Regions from separate parts of the Polaromonas sp. CG_9.11 genome, predicted to be linked through region 3. Evidence: predicted binding sites of a transcription regulator. Region 3 holds the regulator's gene; each other region holds the start of a gene.

Region 1 (4,310 bases), on a different contig from region 3:
CCCTGGCATCGTTTCACCCCAGTAGTGAAAGGTGAAGGGCCGGGGACCGGGCAGGTAGCGGGTGTGCAGGTCCGCCAGAGTGAAGCCAGCCTCATGCAACAGGGCCGGAATGTCGCGCCCCAAATGGCAGCCGCCCGCTACTTTGCCCCACAGCGGCTGTAGCCGCTCCTGCCAGCGCCGCACCGATGCATCGGGCGCTCGCCCGTGCTCGCAAAACAGCAACTGTCCACCAGGTGCCAGCACCCGACGCATTTCCCGCAGCGCCGCCAGCGGGTCGGGAATTGTGCACAGCGTGTAGGTGACCAGTACCGTGTCAAAGCTCGCATCGGGCCGTGGGATCTGTTCGGCCGACAGGCCCACCAGTTCCACCTCCAGCCCGGCCTCGGCGATGCGCTCGCGCGCCCGCGGATGCAACTGCAGTGCCGGGTCTAGCCCAGTGATGTGGGTGACACGGGTTTTGTCATACCACGGCATGTTCAGCCCGGTGCCAATGCCGATTTCCAGTACCCGGCCCCGCGCCAGCGGCACGATGAGCTGGCGCTGGCGGCTGATCATGGGCAGGCCACAGGCAAAGTCCAGCGCCGGCGGCAGGATGTAGCGGTCGTACCAGGACGTCATGCGGTGTTGGCTTGCAAGTGCTTCGGGTTGGCTGGCTTGCCGACAGTGAGCAAGCCCGCTTCAGACAGCACTGCCAGCTCCCGCTGAACCGCCCCACGGCCTGACCAGGCCAGGGCAAACACCTGATTGGCATAAAAGCTCCGCCGGTATCCGATGCCGAACCTTGGGAATAAAGGCGTCGGCCAGACGGGAACTGGTTCGTGATTTGGTTTTTTTCATACCTGTTATGGTTTGTATCGTATCTGGAAATGGTTTTTTGGTGGCCACGCAGGTCGGTTCAGCGAAGCATAAACCCGCATTCTGTAGGCTCAAACGCCCTTTGCTTGACGCCTGGGTTTGGCTTTTTCGGGCAGGCAGCCGGCTGGTCTGCTCCCGGCACAGCCTGAACAGAAAGGCGACCTGCGCGGCGTCGTTCTTCCTTGTTTTCTTGCCACCTTCCAGCGTACAGGCCGCGTCCACGAGGGCGTCGAACTCTTGCTGCACCTTGACCAGCCCAGGCGGCATGGTCAACCTGTCGTACAGGTCGGTCAATGAGGACTCAGTAAAGAAGGACGCATGTGGAGTAAAAGACTTCGCTTCTTATTTGATAGCTGCCTGCGCCCGTACTGCTTGCGCCGAAAGCTTATTTAATGTTGATTTTTGTTTGAATGCATGAAAAAGCGCGCCAAAAACTGCCGCGCTTTCAAAGTGGCCTGCCCCCTCCTGAAGCGAAAGGCGGGCAGGCTGCCGTCCCCTTGGTTCAATGCCCTGAATTCGGATCCATTTTTTCGGCGGTATGGAACACCGAATGATTTTCAGGACCGGTCACGTACAGGAAACCAGCCAGGCCTTTTTCAAGCCGTGACAAGGCATGGTCCACCAGGATGTAGCGGCCCGGCACTTCCACCTTGAACTCGACCATCGATGCGCCGCCAGGCGGCACGCTGATGGTTTGCACGTTTTTGAGTGGCGGCGATGTCAGGTCGGCCAGGTTGTAGACCCGGTCGAACACTTCGCCAATCACATGGAAGCTCGACGTGGCATTGGGGCCGCCGACACCGAAGAAAATACGCATGGTTTCACCAACTTTTGCTTCCATGCGGTGTGTCTTGGTCAGCGCGCCCATCGTGCCGTTGAACATCATGTGCTCGGGTTGCTCCTTCAGCATTTTTTCAAGGGAAAACTCGTTTTCTCCCTGCGTGCCGTGCGCCTGGGCGGTGTAGAGCTCACCCTGCATGACATAGAACTCGCGGTCTACCTGGGGCAGGCCGCCTTCGGGTTCGACCAGGATCATGCCGTACATGCCGTTGGAAATGTGCTGGGCGACCATCGGCGTGGCGCAGTGGTACACAAACAGGCCCGGGTTGAGCGCTTTGAAGGTGAAGCTCTTGCTGGTGCCGGGTGCAGCCTGCGTCACCGCTGCGCCGCCGCCAGGGCCGGTCACGGCATGAAAGTCGACCGAATGGATCATCTTGCTGTCGGCGGCATTGGCCATGTTCACCGTCACGGTGTCGCCCTGGCGCACGCGGATGAAGGGACCGGGCACCTTGTTGTTGAAGGTCCAGTATTTATAGGTGGTTCCGTCATCCAGCTGACCCAGGACTTCGGTGGTTTCCAGGTCCACCGTCAGGCTTTGCGGACCACGGGCGCCTATCGGCGTGCTGACTTCCATCGGGCTGCGCGAGACTTCTGCACCTAGCGCCTTGGGTGTGGGGGCGCCGTCGCCGACCATGATCTGGCCGATCATGCCGGCCTGCACATGGCCTGGCAACGTGCAGATGTATTTGAATTCACCCTTCTTGTTGGCCTGGAACACGATGGTGGTGCTGGCGCCCTTGGTGTTGAGCTGGTTTGATGACGCCTTGAAGTCAGGCACGCTGATGTCGTGCGTCGCACCGTCGCCATTGATCAGGTTGATCTGCACGATGGCGCCTTCTGCCACGGCCAGTTGCGGATTGACCTTGCCCTTGATGGCGCCGGTTTCGCCGATAAACACCAGCTTGCCGTCGGCAATGTCGGTGCGCAGGGTAAAAGTCACGTTGGGTATGGCCTTGACGCCGGTGTCGTGTTGGCCATGGGGGGTGGCGGCAAAGCTGGCTGACAGGCTTGCAACACTGACGACCGCAGCTGCGACCGCATTTTTCAGGAATGTAACTTTCATTTTTATCACCTTGAATGACGTTGTTGTCTAACGCAAAAGCAGGCCAGTGGTTTGCTTTCCCCGTGCCGCCACCCGAATGGTGCGAAATGCAGTGGTTGTGTGTCTCAGATTCATCGGCCTGCCTGGATTAATCATAGATATTAAATGAATGTTTTAATTTGATCCAAGTCAACCTATCGGGCGCGCTGGGCGCATGGGCTTTTCAACCCGTTTTTCTTCTGCCGGGCGGTGGCGCTGGCTGCCTCAGGATGGGGATCGACTGGAATGTGGCAGGGTTTTCCATACGGCTGCCGCCCTGGGCCATCAGGTCTTCAAGCGTCACGCCATCAAGCACGGCCAGGTAGGCAGCCGTGGCGCTGTACAGCACGCCCTTGAGCTTGCAGGCGGTCGTCAGCATGCAGTGGTTTTTGGCGGGATCGAAACATTCGGCCATGTAGAAATCGGGTTCGGTGCTGCGCACCACGGCGCCAATGTTGATGAGCGACGGTTCCTTGCCCAGCCTGAGTCCGCCGTTGCGGCCCCGCAACGACTCGACCTCGCCCAAAATGCCGAGCTGGTGCACGACCTTGGTCAGATGGTTTTTGGCAATGTTGTGGGCATTGGCAATGTCCTGAATGGTCACCAACCGGTCGCGGTTGGCGGCAAGGTACATCAGGGTGCGCAGGGCGTAGTCGGTGTAGGTGGTCAGTCGCATGGCGTGATGAGGATCCGGTGGGGAAAACGAAGGCAACGCGTCAGGCCAGCAGCGTTGAACACCAGCGCGATTTTAGAGATGGCCAGATATTTTCAACCAGCCAAGGAATAAATATGTATTTATGTTTCATCTTTTTAAAAGATGCAATTAGAATGCATTTTAATAAGTTTGAAGTGTTTTCGAATTTTTCAACCGTAACCACCAAGGAAATTTGCCATGCAAGCAACGCGCAAACTCTGGACCTGGCTTGCTGTCATCTGTGTGCTGTCCTTTGCCGTGTTGGGCTGGGTCGGAACAGAGATTTACCTGACAGCACCGCCGGTTCCCAAACAAGTCATCAGCACCCAGGGAACGGTGTTGTTCTCCGAAGGACAGGTCCAGCGCGGCCAGAAAGCCTGGCTCTCGGCCGGCGGCCAGCAGCTCGGTTCGGTCTGGGGGCACGGCAGCTACCTAGCGCCCGACTGGTCGGCCGACTGGCTGCACCGCGAGGCACTGGCCTTGCGCGGCGTCTGGGCACAACGCGATTTCGGCAAGACCTTCGAGGCGCTGAGCGTCGGCCAGCAGGCCGAACTCAACGCCCGGCTCAAGGTCGAGATGCGCGGCAACACCTATGACGCCGCCACCGGCGCCATCACCCTGTCGCCCGAGCGCACCGAGGCCGTGCAGCAGGTCGCACGCCACTACACCGACCTGTTCGGCGATGCGCCGTCGCTCGACAAGCTGCGCGAGCAGTACGCCATGAGTTCAGGCCTGCTGCCTGACGCGGACGACCTGAAAGCGCTTCCGGCCTTCATTTTCTGGTCCTCATGGTCCGCCGCCACGGACCGGCCGAACGAAACCGACATCAGCTACACCAGC
Region 2 (4,310 bases), on a different contig from region 3:
AGCCATGACCGCCCCGGTCACGGCGGAACCCGTGGCGGCTGATGCCTCCATGGCGACTGCCAGCCAGTGGCGCATTCATTTCGTGATGCCGGGCCAGTATTCGATGCAGACGCTGCCCAAACCGGTCAACGCGGCGGTCAGCCTGCGTGAACTGCCCGCCAGGACTTTTGCCGTGCTGGGTTACTCGGGCCTGAACACGGCATCCAAGGTGCAGCAAAAAACCGATGAACTGGCGGCCTGGATGCGGTCGCGACAACTGCAGCCCGTCGGCGCGCCGCTGCTGGCGCGCTATGACCCGCCGTGGACCCTGCCCATGTGGCGGCGAAACGAAATACAGGTGGAAGTCAAAAACCCCTGAACTTTCGGCGTTCACCGGCCATTTTTTTGCCGTCTGTTTCAGCCGTGGGCGGTGCTGCTGGCCGATGCATCAGCTTCCTGCCAGCGCACCGTTCCCCGGTAAGCATGCCAGCTTGCATGGCCGAGCAGCGGGCCGATCACCACCAGGCCCGCGCCCCAGGGCAGCAGCGCCAAGGCAATCAGCGTGGTGATGACCAACCCCCACAGCAGCATCACGCCGGGGCTTGAAAACACCACCCGGATGCTGGTAATGGCGGCTGAAATGGCATCGGTGTCGCGGTCCAGGATCATCGGGATGGACACCACGGCGGTCGAAAACACCAGCGCCGCAAACATTCCCCCCAGTACCAGGTAAACGGCGACGAATTCCCAGTTGTCGGGGTTGAACACGGCATTGAGCACCCCGGTGGTCGAAGGCATGCCGGTGTTGAAAAACACCGCGAACACCACCAGCGACGCCCGGCCCCACAGCAGTTCCAGCACGATCATCACCAGAATCAGCATGCTTATGCTGCGGATGTGGCTGTCCCAGCAGGTCAGCGATGCCCCGAGTTCGGGCGTGAGGCCTTGCTCGCGGCGGCGGCTGACTTCATACAGCCCCATTGCCAGGAAGGGGCCGACAAGCAGGCAGCCCGAGGCAATCGTCAGCGTGTATTCAGGCCGGGCGCGAAACACGGCGCCAAGCGTGACCGCCATGAGCCAGAAGCACAGGCCGTAAAACAGGCCGATGCCGGGGTGCGCCTTCAGGTCGCGCCATCCTGCGCCCAGCCAGGCAAAGGGCGCGCCCGGACCGAGCGGCTGCATCATGGCCTGCGGCCCGACCGGAGGCGGAGGCACATACGGCGCGGCCATGACGGGCAGGTCGTCGCGCAGAAGACGGGCTTGGGACGAAACGGTTGCGGGCGGCTTGCAGCCGTCGTCGCGGGAAGGGGGTGAGCGCATGGGGTTTTGGTTGAAAAGACGGGTCTGTCGTCAGGCGTCAGCCTAACCCGTTCCCCCGGCCCTGACCAGCAGGAAAGTACCAACAAGCGCTGCCGCTGCGGATTGACAGGGCCTGCGCCTCGCACTGCGGTTGGGCGGGCAGGGAGGCGGACGGACCTGGCCAGATCGCGGTCAGACATCCACACATGGACTTCGGAATGGGCCATCCCGGCGACAACGTGAAAAGTGCGCATGCAATGCTGTCCCGGGACAGGATAAAAAAAGCAGGAGAAACCGGATTTCAGGCGGCTTGGCGCTGTTCGAATTTTTCCTGGCAGGCAATGCAGCGCGGTGCTTCGGGGCTGGCTTGCAGCCTTGGCGCGGGGATGGGGGCTGCGCAGTTGATGCATTCGCCGTAGCTGCTTGAGTCGATGCGCGCCAGGGCCGCGTCGATCAGTGCCAGTTCGCTGGTTTCGCGCTCGCCAATGGCAAACTCCAGTTCGCGCTCGGTGGCCACCTGGGCGCTGGAGTCCTCGCGGCGATTGAAATGGTCGGCTGCCGCTTCGGCGCGGCCCAGCAGGCCGCCGCGCTGGTCGCTCATCTGCGCCAGCATGGCGGTGTGCATGGCGATCAGTTGCTGGCGGTAGGGCGTGGCTTGTTCTGGGGTCATTGAAAGGTCTCCTTGGTGGATTGAAATTGATCATGCGCCTGTCCGGGATTTCTGTCATTGACAAGAGTCAACGCGCATGAAAACACCCGTGAAGTGCCTGCATCGCATGCCTGCATGGGGTAATGCGCGGCGATTTTCAGCCATGTTGCCGCTGAATCCAGGCGCTGCTCGAAGAATTGCAGGTAAGCTTCCTTTCCACCGTGTCCCCATCCAATCTTCCTCCCCCTCCACCCCTTGCGCCGCGCACCCGCCGCGGCGCGCTGGCCCTGCCCGGCATCCGGAACATCGGCATGGCCCAGCCCCTGGACTGGCTGGCGCGCGGTGCCCGGGACATGCGGCGCGGCGGCTGGCTGAGCCTGCTGCACGGCTTGGTCCCTGCCGCGTTCGGTGGCCTGCTGGTGCTGCTGGCACGCGACCGGTTCTGGCTGCTGGCCGGTGCCTTTTCCGGTTTTCTGGTGGTGGCGCCGGTGCTGGCTACCAGCCTGTATGCCATCAGCCGGGCAATTGAACGCGGTGAGCCGGTCAATCTCCGGCTCATCGTCAACACTTGGACGCGCTGGCAGTTTTCGCGCTATGCGGCCAGGGGCGGCTACTGGAGCATGGTGCGCTTCGGCCTGCTGCTGGCCTTGGCCGGGACCGGCTGGGTGCTGACATCGGCCGCGCTGATCACCCTGCTGGCGCCCGAACCCGTCAACTCGCCGCTGGATTTCCTGCGCCACATCGTGCTGGCGCCAGGCCACTACGTCTTCGAGCTCTGGCTGACCATGGGCGGCCTGATGGCGGCGCCGATCTTTGCATCCAGCGTGATTGCCATGCCGCTGCTGCTCGACCGCCGGGTCGATGTGCTGCAGGCGGTGCTGACCAGCTGGCAGGCGGTGCTGACCAACCCGCTTCCACTGGTCTTGTGGGCGGCGCTGATCATGGTGCTGACGCTGCTCGGCCTGGGCACGCTGCTGCTGGGCCTGGTCGTGGTGCTGCCGCTGCTGGGCCATGCCAGCTGGCATGCCTACCGCGACCTGGTCGATGCCAGTGCGCTGCCCGAGCGCCTGCCGCCCGAGGGTGCCGCCTGATGTTCGGCTATTCAGAGGAGCAGGTGGCCGCCTTTGGACTGTCGTTCGGCGTCGGTGCGTTCATGCTCTACATGCTGTTCATCATCGGCCAGCTGGCCTGGTCGTCCAAGGCCGGAAAGTTTGGCACTTTCGTGATTTTTCTGGGCCTGGCCTTTGGCATGGTGGGCTTTGTCGCCAAGTACGTCATCCAGTGGATGCTGGAAAAGTAAACCCCTGATCTTTGCCTGCTGTGTTCGAGTTTCCGAACAAAAACTCCCTCCTGCGCAATATCTGTCTGCGTCAATAGCTATTAAATAAATAGCGTGTAAAAACCCTTGAAAATCAGGCTGGCCTTGGCGGGCGGATCAGTCTTGCCACAATCGGTCCATGAAAAATGACTTCAAGGGCAACAAGCAGGCCCTACCGCACAAGCTGTGCGCCGTTTGCGGCCGCACCATGACCTGGTGCAAGGCCTGGGCCAAAAACTGGGCCGACGTGCTTGACTGCTCGGATGCCTGCCGCGCCAGGAAAAATAAAAGCGGCGCAGCGGCATGACCGGCGAACACACGGCAGCGGCCGCAGCCACCCCCGCACCTCCCGGGCGGCTGCGCCATCTGGTCATCGTGCTGGGCGACCAGCTGGATGAACAGTCATCTGCCTTTGATGGCTTTGATGCCGAACGTGATTGCGTGTGGATGGCCGAAGTGGCCGAGGAATCCACCCACGTCTGGTCGGCCAAGCAGCGCATTGCCCTGTTTTTGAGCGCCATGCGCCACTTTGCCGAATCGCTGCGCGCCCGGGGCTGGACGGTTCACTACACCCGGCTGGACGACAGCGCCAATGGCGGCACGCTGGCGGCCCAATTGCACCGCGACATCGACACCCTGTCGCCCCAAGCGCTGGTCATGACCGCGCCGGGCGACTGGCGCGTGCTGCAGTCGATGCGCACTGCGGCAAACGCATCGGGCAAGCCGCTTGACTTGCGTGATGACCGGCATTTCTTCAGCACCGTGCGCGACTTTGCCGCGCATGCCGAGGGCCGCAAGCAGTTGCGGCTGGAATACTGGTACCGCGAGCTGCGCACCAAAAACGGCATTTTGATGGAAGGCGGCAAGCCGGCGGGCGGGCAGTGGAATTTTGATGCCGACAACCGCCAGTCCTTTGGCGCGGCCGGGCCGGGCGCGCTGCCGCCGCGCAGCTTTTTCGCGCCCGACGCGATCACGCAGGGCGTCATGGCGCTGGTCAATGCCCGCTTTTCCGGCCATCCTGGCACGCTGGACAGCTTTGGCTGGCCGGTCACCCGGGCGCAGGCG
Region 3 (4,310 bases):
CGGGGATCGATATCCGCAAAGGGCTGCAATACGAATGCATCAGTTGCGCGGCGTGCATCGACGTATGCGACACCGTGATGGACAAAATGAACTACCCGCGCGGGCTGATTCGCTATTCGACCCAGAATGCGGTGGTCCAGGGCTGGGGAAGATCGCAGCTTTTGCGCCGTGTATTGCGTCCCAGGGTGCTGGTCTATACGGCCATCTTGCTGGCCGTGACCGCCGCCTTGTTCATCAGCCTGGCGTTGCGCTCCCCATTCAAGGTCGATGTCATTCGTGACCGTGCTTCGCTGGCGCGTATCGTGAGTGGTGGCAAGATTGAAAATGTCTACCGCCTGCAGGTGATGAATGCGACCGAAACCACCCAGCACTACCGCATCGCAGCCACCGGTTTGCCGGGCCTGGTGCTGGCGTCAGAAGGCACATTCACTGTCGATGCGACCCAGGCGCGTGGGGTCACCGTTACCCTGCAATTGCCGTACGAGGCTGCCGGTCCAGGCTCGCATGAGATCCATTTTGAAGTCGAGGCGGTCAACTCGCCGGGTCGTGTGGTTGAGAAGTCGGTTTTTTTGGTGCCCCGCTAACTTAACAATGGAAATGTCATGAACGAAGAATACGGACAACCCTGGTGGAAATTCGGGCATGTATGGATGGTTTTTGCAGGGCCTGCGGTGGTCGTTGTTGCCTCGTTCATTACCCTGTACCTGGCCATCAAGATTCCCGATCCTGTGGTGACCAGCTACGGCCAGGGAACACAGCCGAGTGCCGTGAAGCCGGAGGCATCGTCCACCAACATGGCGCCAGCGATGCAGGCTCGAAATCATGCGGCCACGGGCATCCCGGCGCCTGCCGAGCCTTGAGAACTGAAATGAATTCAGGAAACACGCGTCAAATGACAAGTCCTTCCAATCCTCAAACGACAACAAGGACTTGAACTCTATGGGGGCTCAAAGAATGATGTGGATTGCATGGCCTGCTTTCCTGCTGGCAGGCGTGGCAGAAATGTTCGTGTTTGCCTTTGTCGATCCACAAAGCCTGCATTGGTTCGGGCAGCCCTTGGCCTTGTCTCGCGAGGCCGTCTACACCTTGGCTTTTTTTGTCTTCTGGGGGCTGACCATGGCGTCGAGTGCCTTGACGGTCCTGCTTGCCATGTCGCCATACGAAATGAATCGTCGCGAATTGTCTGCCGAGGGACAGCCCGAAAACGGCGCCAAAAAAGTGAAGGTCAATTGAACCATCGACCCGTCAGCCATCTGCCGGCAAATTTCAGTCTCAGTAGGGCTTGTGGTTGTTGTTCACGATCAGCTTGAGCGCTTCGGTGTCAAGGATGCGCACATGGCGCTGCTTGACTTCCATAATCTTGTCTTCGACAAACTTTGAAAAAGTCCGGCTGACCGTTTCCAGCTTCAGGCCCAGGTAGCTGCCGATTTCTTCTCGCGTCATGCGCAGCAGAAGCTCCGATTGCGAGAAGCCGCGGGCATGCAGCCGCTGGACCAGGTTCAATAAAAAGGCGGCCAGGCGCTCTTCGGCGCGCATGCTGCCCAGCAGCAACATCACGCCGTGTTCACGAACAATCTCGCGGCTCATGATCTTGTGCACATGGCGTTGAAGGGAGACAACTTCCCGTGACAACTCTTCAATGCGGTCAAACGGCATCACGCATACTTCAGCGTCTTCCAGCGCGATGGCGTCACAGGTGTGGTGTTCCCTGACAATGCCGTCCAGCCCGATAATTTCGCCAGCCATCTGAAATCCGGTGACCTGGTTGCGGCCGTCTTCGGTGGTGATGCAGGTTTTGAAAAAGCCGGTGCGGATGGCAAACAGGGAACTGAACTTTTCACCGTTGCTGTACAGACGGCCTCCGCGCTTGACCTTGCGGCGTACGGCGACCACTTCCTCAATCCTGTCCAGCTCATCGGCTTTCAGTCCCATGGGCATGCAGAGTTCACGAAGATTGCAATTCGAGCAGGCAACTTTTACGGTGAGAGGGTTGATGGGCTGGAGCCCGTCCTCGCTTGCGACTTCCCCGCGCTTGCCCGTACCCATGGACTCTGGTGTGACCTCAAACATGACATTCTCCTGATGAGGGTTCGTTGCCTGGTTTCAGACAGGCTGACCGCTGACATAGGTCAAACAAGCAATGCGGGCTTCACGATACATTGGCAGTGCTTGCCCCAAAATCGAGGGTGCGCGTTTCAAGGAACCGTCACGAACGCACTTGCGATCAATTGTATGCCTATCCCCACTCATGAATTGCTTCGCCGTTTCGATGTTCCGGGACCCCGTTACACCTCGTACCCGACAGCAGACCGCTTCGTGGAAGCCTTCACGTCCGAACAGCTGGTGCAGGCCCTTGCGCAGCGCCGAAACGGTGCGGCCGCCATGCGGCTGCCGCTGTCACTTTACGTGCACATCCCTTTCTGCGAATCGCTTTGTTACTACTGTGCCTGCCACAAGATCATCACCAGGCAGCATGCGCACGGTGAAACCTACCTGCACTATCTTGGCCGCGAGCTTGATTTGTACGCCGCCCATCTGGGAACGGGTCAGGCACTCAGCCGGCTGAATCTGGGCGGCGGCAGTCCAACCTTTTTAAATGATGGTGAATTGCGCCAGTTGATGGCCATGCTGCGGCGGAGTTTCCGGATTGCATCGGGTGGAGACTATTCCATTGAAGTCGATCCCCGGACCGTTGATGCCGCGCGCCTGGCCACGCTGGCCGAACTTGGCTTCAACCGGCTGAGCTTCGGGGTCCAGGATTTCGATCCGGCAGTGCAACAAGCGGTTCACCGCATCCAGCCCGCAGAACAGTTTTTTTCATTGATGGCAGCAGCGCGCCTGATTGGTTTTCAGTCCATCAACCTGGACCTGATTCATGGGCTGCCGCAACAAACGCCGGAATCGTTTGACCGCACCTTGGCGCAGGTCGTGCAACTGCGGCCGGACTCCATTGCCCTGTATGCCTATGTCCATCTGCCCCAGCGTTTCAAGTCGCAACGCCGGATTGATGCTGCCGGGTTGCCCGACGCCCGCGCCAAGCTTTTCATGCAGTCGCACTCTTTTTCGGCCTTTCAGGCTGCCGGATATGTGTATATCGGCATGGACCACTTTGCCCTGCCAGACCATGCGCTCGCTGTTGCCAAGCGCCAGGGCCGCCTGCACCGCGACTTCCAGGGGTACAGCTTCCAGCCTGAAGGCGACCTGATCGGCCTGGGGGTCTCCGCCATGGGCAAGGTGGGCGCCACCTACAGCCAGAACGCCAAGACCCTGGACGCGTATTACGACGACCTGCAGCAGGGGCGGCTGCCCGTGGTGCGGGGACTGGCGCTGTCTCGGGATGACCTGGTGCGGCGCAGCGTCATCATGGCGCTGGTGTCCCAGGGCCAGCTGGAGTTCGAGTCGATTGAGCTGGGCTACCTGATTGATTTCAAACGCTATTTTGCCGCCGAGCTGGAAATGCTTTGCGGCCTGCAGGCGCAGGGCCTGGTGGAGGTCAGTGACACCGGCCTTCTGGTAACGGCGACGGGCTGCTATTTTGTACGCAGCGTGGCGATGGTGTTTGACCGTTACCTTCAGGCAGACCGTACGCTGGCAAGGTTTTCCCGGATCATCTAGAACGGCTGCATGAATACCTCGCTGGCCATGACGGCATTACTGATGGGACTGGCCGGCGGGCCGCACTGCATCGCCATGTGCGGCGCTGCCTGCGCGGGCATTGGCAACGCAGCCGGTGCGCGCAAGACCTCGGCCCTCTGGACCTTCCAGGCCGGCCGGCTGGCCAGCTATTCGCTGCTCGGTGCAGTGGCCGCGGCATCCATGCAGGGCCTGGGGTGGCTGACCACCCAGACGGCGGTCATGCGCCCGGTGTGGACGCTGTTTCATGTCGCCGTGATGATGATGGGCCTGATGCTGGTCGTGCTGGCGCGCCAGCCGGTGTGGCTCGACAGCACGGCGCGCAGCGTGTGGCGCCGGGTCAGGGCGTTCAATGCGTCCTGGGGCCGGGGCGCGCCGCTGGCCATTGGCGCACTCTGGGCCTTCATGCCGTGCGGGCTGCTTTACTCGGCGGTGCTGGTGGCGGCCCTGAGCGGCGGTCCGCTGGAGGGCGCCCTGACGATGGCGCTGTTTGCCCTGGGCAGCAGCGTGTCCCTGCTGATCGGCCCCTGGCTGCTGCTGCGCCTGCGTGGCGGCGGCACTGGTGAATGGGGCATTCGCCTGGCCGGGCTGGCGTTGGCCGCCACTTCTGGCTGGGCCTTGTGGATGGGGCTGGCGCATGACACGGCGCCCTGGTGTGTGAGTTAGGCCCCCACGCT

The links. Region 3 encodes FNR, which switches genes on or off when oxygen is low (the NO sensors DNR and NnrR bind a similar motif). Its sites were predicted from a motif close to TTGATNNNNATCAA; they were not measured.
Region 1: a site for FNR is predicted at 2,917-2,930, ahead of nirK (copper-containing nitrite reductase). Genes of this name have one in related genera too.
Region 2: a site for FNR is predicted at 2,006-2,019, ahead of IWX85_RS05070 (TraR/DksA family transcriptional regulator). Genes of this name have one in related genera too.

The regions. Positions count from the first base shown of each region.
Region 1 is NZ_JADOVE010000005.1:72,283-76,592, reverse strand. It holds gene IWX85_RS05925 (class I SAM-dependent methyltransferase) at 1-618, opposite strand, end outside; partial or broken gene IWX85_RS05920 (type IIL restriction-modification enzyme MmeI) at 679-1,152, opposite strand; gene nirK (copper-containing nitrite reductase) at 1,358-2,758, opposite strand; gene IWX85_RS05910 (Rrf2 family transcriptional regulator) at 2,961-3,452, opposite strand; gene IWX85_RS05905 (nitric-oxide reductase large subunit) at 3,669-4,310, shown strand, end outside.
Region 2 is NZ_JADOVE010000004.1:107,378-111,687, reverse strand. It holds gene IWX85_RS05080 (heme-binding protein) at 1-358, shown strand, start outside; gene IWX85_RS05075 (DUF2189 domain-containing protein) at 397-1,164, opposite strand; gene IWX85_RS05070 (TraR/DksA family transcriptional regulator) at 1,580-1,948, opposite strand; gene IWX85_RS05065 (DUF2189 domain-containing protein) at 2,149-3,018, shown strand; gene IWX85_RS05060 (DUF2788 domain-containing protein) at 3,018-3,227, shown strand; gene IWX85_RS05055 (DUF2256 domain-containing protein) at 3,385-3,552, shown strand; gene IWX85_RS05050 (cryptochrome/photolyase family protein) at 3,549-4,310, shown strand, end outside.
Region 3 is NZ_JADOVE010000013.1:76,264-80,573, forward strand. It holds gene ccoG (cytochrome c oxidase accessory protein CcoG) at 1-584, shown strand, start outside; gene IWX85_RS12195 (FixH family protein) at 603-860, shown strand; gene IWX85_RS12200 (hypothetical protein) at 940-1,233, shown strand; gene fnr (fumarate/nitrate reduction transcriptional regulator Fnr) at 1,273-1,995, opposite strand; gene hemN (oxygen-independent coproporphyrinogen III oxidase) at 2,233-3,615, shown strand; gene IWX85_RS12215 (sulfite exporter TauE/SafE family protein) at 3,625-4,299, shown strand.